2 regions of the Rheinheimera mangrovi genome follow, and region 2 is predicted to be linked to the other one. Evidence: predicted binding sites of a transcription regulator. Region 2 holds the regulator's gene; the other holds the start of a gene.
What was found. Region 2 encodes FNR, which switches genes on or off when oxygen is low (the NO sensors DNR and NnrR bind a similar motif). Its sites were predicted from a motif close to TTGATNTANATCAA; they were not measured.

Region 1: the regulator FNR is predicted to act here: its motif matches at 1,829-1,842, upstream of EK374_RS16275 (OmpW/AlkL family protein).

The regions. Positions count from the first base shown of each region.
Region 1 is NZ_CP034683.1:3,578,559-3,581,984, forward strand. Features, by position in the region: gene EK374_RS16270 (GNAT family N-acyltransferase) at 64-1,770, shown strand; gene EK374_RS16275 (OmpW/AlkL family protein) at 1,953-2,654, shown strand; gene EK374_RS16280 (PilZ domain-containing protein) at 2,708-3,370, opposite strand.
Region 2 is NZ_CP034683.1:2,188,067-2,191,492, forward strand. Features, by position in the region: gene ttcA (tRNA 2-thiocytidine(32) synthetase TtcA) at 1-792, opposite strand, end outside; gene uspE (universal stress protein UspE) at 864-1,796, opposite strand; gene fnr (fumarate/nitrate reduction transcriptional regulator Fnr) at 1,930-2,646, opposite strand; gene EK374_RS09865 (sulfite exporter TauE/SafE family protein) at 2,676-3,362, opposite strand; gene ccoS (cbb3-type cytochrome oxidase assembly protein CcoS) at 3,359-3,426, opposite strand, start outside.

The DNA of each region.
Region 1 (3,426 bases), 1.4 Mb from region 2:
CATTTTTGTCATGTTAACCCCCTACTCTCTGCAATAGATAATGGGTCTTACAGAGATAAAGCTATGATCAGTGTTGACCAAATGATGCAAACGCATCTGCCAAAACTCGAACAAAAACCCTGGTTAGCCAAACCGGTCAAAGGCGCCTTACGCCATCTGCTGCATGAACAAGAATTTGTTGCCTTCGCCAAACGTTACCCTCACTTGCAAGGGATTGAATTCGTTGAGCAAGTACTGGATTACTTTAACTTCGCCTATGCGGTGCGTGACAACGAAGTGGAGCGGATCCCAAGCACTGGCCGGGTGGTGATTATCGCCAACCACCCTATAGGTTCTTTAGATGGTTTAGCTTTAATTAAACTTGTGCGGGATATCCGACCCGACGTGAAAGTCATAGCTAACCAACTACTAATGGCGGTTGAACCTCTGCACTCCTTATTATTACCAGTGAATAATATGAGCGGTGGCACTGAGCGCAGCCGTATCGATCGCATCAGTGACCATTTAGCCGCAGAAGGCGCGCTGATTTTGTTTCCAGCCGGTGAAGTATCACGTTTAAAACCAAATGGTATTCGCGACGGCAAATGGCATGGCGGTTTTTTACGTTTTGCGATGAATGCTAAAGCACCTATTCTGCCGATTTATATTGATGGTCGTAACTCTGCGATGTTTTATGGCGCCTCAATGATTTACAAACCACTGGCCACTATGTTGCTGGTGCAGGAAATGTTTAATCAGAAGCATAAAAACATCGCGATGCGGATTGGTGAACAAATTCCTTACGACAGCTTTGCTCATCTGGCTGTGGAAACGCAGGCGAAAGTAAAGCTGTTTAAAAAACATCTGTATCGTCTTGCCAAAGATAAGTCGCCGCTGTTTAAAACTCAAACTGCTATAGCCCATCCTGAAGATCGTATTTTATTAAAAAAAGCGGTGGAAGCTTGCCCTTTGCTCGGCCAAACCAGCGATGGCAAACAGATTTATTTATACCAGTATCAGCAAAGTTCACCTGTGCTGCGTGAAATTGGTCGTTTACGGGAAATCGCCTTTAGAGCTGTAGGCGAAGGCAGCGGTCAGCGCCGTGATATTGATCAGTACGACAGCTACTACGAACAACTGATTTTATGGGACAAAGACGACTTAGAAATAGTAGGTGCATACCGTTTTGCCAACACAGCTAAAGTGATGGCGGACAAGGGCCTTTCAGGCTTGTATACAGCATCTTTATTCCAGTTTAACCTTGCGATGACACCTTATTTAGATCAAGGCCTGGAGCTTGGCCGTAGCTTTGTACAACCTCGTTATTGGGGCAAACGTAGTCTGGATTATTTATGGTATGGCATAGGAGCATACTTAAAACAAAATCCGGAGATCCGTTATTTATTTGGTGGTGTCAGTTTATCCAACAGCTACCCTAAGGCCGCACGGGATCTGATGGTGTATTTCTACAGCCTGTATTTCCGCTGCCCGGAACAAAGCGCTGTGCCTAATATTCCTTATGAATTACCTATGGATACCTTAAGCCAGCTGCAGCAGCATTTTAGCGGTGATAACTACAGTCAGGACTTTGTGCAGCTAAAGCACTTACTGGCCAATATGGGCGTTAGTATTCCCACTTTGTATAAGCAATACAGTGAACTGACCGAACCTGGTGGTGTGCGCTTTTTGGCCTTTGGCGTCGACCCTGACTTTGCCGACTGTGTCGACGGTTTAGTGCTGGTTGATATGACAATGCTGAAAGACAATAAAAAAGCACGCTATATTGCCTGATATCGCCATAGAGCCTGAGTGTTCAGGCTCTCTTTTCATTTTTGATTCTGTCATATGTTTGTTTTACATCAATAAAAACCTTAAAGACAGTACAGGCTTATAACAAGTATTGATCTGGGGCAAAGTTTCACTACACCAAAAGCGCAGAATGACGCCAGTTTCTTAAGCCAAGGATCATTCTGATGAACACAAGTTATAAAACAATCCTCTCTCTGTTGTTAGCCGCCTCTGCCGCTCCAGCTCTGGCTAACTGGTCTGTAAATGTCGGTGCTATTTCTGTAGCTCCACAAGACTCCAGTGGTCACCTGAATGTTGTTGAGACTGTCGCTGGTTTACCTGCTAATTCCACTGAAGTGTCTGTTAATAACAATACCCAGTTGGGCATTACTATCGACTACCAATTGAATAAAAACTGGACCCTGGAGCTGATAGCGGCAACACCTTTTAGCCATGATGTTCAGGTAAAAGGTTCAGCCATCGACGGCTTGCCATTAGGCAGTACCAAACATTTACCTCCCACTTTATTAGCTCAGTACCATTTTGATTTGGGTGACAGCAGATTTGACCCTTTTATTGGTTTAGGTCTGAATTACACTAACTTCTTTAAAGAAGAAGTGTCAGGCGAGTTAATCAGTACCTTGCAGGCACTGAATGTGACTGATGCAAATGACAAGGTAGAGCTTAAATTAAAAGACTCCTGGGGATTGGCCATGCAGGCTGGTGTTAATGTGAAGCTGGCGGATAGCTGGAGCGCACATCTGATGCTAAGTAAAATGGATATAGATACCACTGGCCGCGTACTGGTGAATAACACCAGCATTCAGTCTGTTGATGTCAGTATCGATCCTTATGTTTGGATGATTGGCGCCCGTTATTCGTTCTAAAAGCAAACAGCAACTAACCAGTCCTTCTGACAGTGGCAACCTGAAGGACTGGTTCAGGAAGCAACGGCCAGTTTCTCTAAATACAGTTGCGGCAAGTTAAACTGAATACCAATAGATAACCCGCGTTCTTCCAGCCTGGAGTTACGTACTTCGCCCTTAATTTGCTGATTAATTCCTACTTTTTCACATTGAATATGCAGAACTATAGGAGCCATATTGACTTTGTTGCCCTGAGGAGAAGGGTCAAATAAAAAACGACAGCCCCCACTGGATACGTCAATCACGTAGCCTTGAAAACTGCGGGCACTCTGCACAACTTCCAGATTGAGCCTCACCGACGCAGGAATAAAAATACTGTTACGGCGTTCATTACGCAACGCCCGACGCTGTATCATCACAGGGAAACTGACTACTACCAGTTTGTCAGGAAAACGCATCAGTTGCTGTAGTTCAGATTTAAAAGCGAAACATTCACCTACTGAATCTTCAACTAAAAAACGACAGACCACAGCCAAACCATTAATGAAAAAGCGGTCAGGTAAGGTATCATCATCAACCCTGAACAGCACATATTTACCCGCTTTATAACCCACAAGTTCGCAGTTACACCGGCTTTTGCGTTGATCCAATAACTCCAAATCAAAACGCTGGCCAATTTTTACATGTGACAACCATTCTTTATTATCAGGATGTACAGAACTCACAGCTACTTGCATACCTTATCCTTCAGGTTTCACCGACTTCATGTCGGCAGTCTCGTTTGTGCGGGTGA
Region 2 (3,426 bases):
ACTGATACCAGCAAAATCAAACAGATTTTTGTCAATCATGTGCGAGGGTACAATATTCTGCATGGCCTGGAACATGGTTTCGATACGGCCAGGGAAACGTTTATCCCAGTCCTGCAGCATTTCTTTCACCACCTGACGCTGCAAACCGTCCTGCGAGCCGCATAAGTTACAAGGGATGATTGGGAACTCACGGGCAGTCGAGTACTTTTCGATGTCTTTTTCGCGGCAATAGGCCAAAGGACGAATGACAATATGCTCGCCGTTGTCACTAATCAGCTTAGCTGGCATCGACTTCATTTTGCCGCCGTAGAACATATTTAAAAACATGGTTTCAATCATGTCGTCACGGTGATGGCCTAAGGCAATTTTAGTGGCGCCCAACTCTTTGGCCGTGCGGTATAAAATGCCCCTGCGCAAGCGTGAGCATAAAGAGCAGGTGGTTTTGCCTTCAGGAATTTTGTCTTTGACAATAGAGTAGGTGTCTTCGGTGACTATCTGAAAATCCACGCCGATACGGGTTAAATAACCAGGCAGAACATCCGCTGGAAACCCAGGTTGTTTCTGATCAAGATTCACCGCCACTATGGAAAACTGAATAGGGGCAGATTGTTGTAAATTCAGCAGAATATCCAGCAAGGTGTAGCTGTCCTTACCACCGGACAAACACACCATCACCTTGTCACCTTCTTCAATCATATTAAAGTCGGCAATGGCTTGACCAACGCCACGACGCAGGCGTTTGTGTAATTTATTCAGGTTATATTGTGCTTTGGCTTCTGCTGCATGTGACATAAAACAACGACCCTACGGAAAAATGGCGCGTAGTATAACCAACTACGCGCCAGCTTTGTAGCGTGTGGAACTTAATGTTTTGTCAGTGGACAGACAAAACCTGCAGGTTTGACTGCTAAGACGTCACAATCGAGCCTGTCTATCACATGCTCAGCAGTATTGCCAATAATGGCTGCTGATAAACCAGTGCGGCCTATGGTACCTATCACCACCATCTCGGCATCCAGTTGTTGCGCCAGTTTAGGGATCACATCTTCAGGCATCCCTTCGAGTACATGAGTCTGAGCCGATGGCAGTTCAAATTCCAATGCCAGCTTTTGCACCGCGTCCAGATGATGAGTTTTCATGGTCTGGTTGTATTCCTGCGGATTAAATTCAGGAATTTCAATGGCAATATTCACAGGTGTACCAGGGAAGGCGTTAACCAGTTGCACTTTGCCATTCAGCAGCGTTGCAAGTTGTTTGGACTGCTGAATAATGCGTTGGTTTAGCGAGCTGTGGTGCGTCTGCTCGCTACCGGCATTGACTGCCGCCACTATATTGCCATGCTCAGGCCAGTCATGATCTTTCACCAGTAATACAGGGCATGGGCATTTACGCAAAATATGCCAGTCGGTTGGGGTGAATATCATGGATTTCAGCACATCATGATCATGTGTGCCTTTGATCACCAAACTGTAATCTTTCTCCAGTACAGCCTGGACTATGGCTTCAAAAGGCCTGTTGTGCCAGACCACCTGAATATCCACCTTCAGACCCTGTTCTCTGTGTTCTGCAACCAGTTCACTGATCCAGAGTTCACGGTCATTGATCACGGCCTGGCGCATCGATTCGCGCTCTTCGCCGGATAACATAGTGGTCATTTCATAGGAAAAATCGTAAATAGATAAGAAAGCCGTCAGTTGACAGTCTTGCAGTTTGGCCAGTTGAACCGCCCGATTCAGAGCTTTTTGTTCAGCCACTGAAGGGTCTAGTACTACCAGTACTTTAGGATATAAGGTCATATCATGCTCCTGCTAAGCTAGGGCTCACCCTGTAAGTGTAGCCAAGGTAGCGAAGGTAGGCTGATAAGTCCTTGTGCTGGATCAATAAAACCCTTGGTACCAGTTATATGGTTACTTTGGGTTTACCAATCTGTCAGCGAGCGATAGCGGAACCACCAGCCAGTTTGCTTAAAGCGTCAGGATTGCTGATTGAAATCAGTTTTCCGTCCACCTGTATTAAATCGTCCTTATGGAATCGACCTAATAAACGACTAATAGTTTCAACCGTCAGGCCTAAATAGTTGCCTATCTCACCTCGGGTCATGCTTAAACGGAATTCTTTTTTTGAAAATCCACGATTGGCAAAACGCTGGGAAAGGTTAGTTAAGAAGGCTGCCAGCTTTTCTTCGGCATTTTTGCGGTTCAGTAACAACAACATTTGTTGGTCGCCACTGATATCCTGACTCATCAGTCGCATCATTTGTTGACGTAACTTTGGCAGTTCACCCATCAGATGATCCATCTGACTGTAGGGGATTTCACAGACCATCGCAGTTTCCAGTGCCTGAGCAAAGCTTGGATGTTGCTGCTCGCCAATGGCATCAAAACCTATCACGTCACCAGGTAAATGAAAGCCGGTAATTTGTTCTTCACCTGACTCAGTCAGGGTAAAGGTTTTAAAAGAACCGCTGCGCACAGCGTATAGAGAATGCAGCGTAGTTCCTGCTTCAATCAGGAAGTCACCTTTGTGCAGTGGTTTTTTGCGTTCAATAATATCATCCAGTGTGTCCAGTTCAGCATTATTAAGGCTGAAGGGCAGGCACAGCTGACTAAATCCGCAGTGTTGGCAACTCAAATTTGAACCGGACATAAGTATTCCTTTATGGCAACTTTCCCAGCTTAGAAAAGTCGCGGCGCTAATGCAATAGCTATAGTGTAAAGCGCGTATAAAGCTAATAGAAAAGCTGCGCTGGTTCTGACCCATTTGTTATTTTTAAACTGACTTAACTGGCGGGCAAAACTGCCAACGGCCAGCATAGCAGGTAAGGTTCCTAAGCCAAAAGCCAGCATCAGCATTGCACCTTGCCAGGCGCTGCCACTGGCCAGACTCCAGCCTAAACTGCTGTAGACCAGACCACAAGGTAAAAAGCCCCAACACAGACCATAAGCTAAGGCTTTTGAACTGCGATCCAGAGGTAACAAGGCCTTAGCGAGTGGCTGGATCTTGCGCCATAAAACTGCCCCCAGCTTTTCAAACAGCGTCAGGGCAAACCATAAGCGAGCGACGTAAAAAGCCATCAGCAATAACAGCATACCGGCCAGTAATTTTAACCAAAAGAAACTGATGCCGAGTTTGACCAGTACCGTTGCACCAAATGCTCCTGTCAGAGCCCCTAATAAGCTGTATGTCGTGATACGACCGAGGCTGAGCATGAACTGCAGCTTGAGTTGTTGTAGCAAATTAAGCTGAGGCATAGCGAGTTGCAATGCGCTGGCAATGCCGCCACACATCACCAGGCAGTGGCTACTGCCTAAAAAACCTATGCTCAGGGCTGCCAGCAGGTTAAGCGTAAGTTCTGGACTCATTGCGGAGGCTGTTTATCCGGATCAACTTCTGGTTTTACGGCTTGCTTTTCTTCTTCAAACAAAA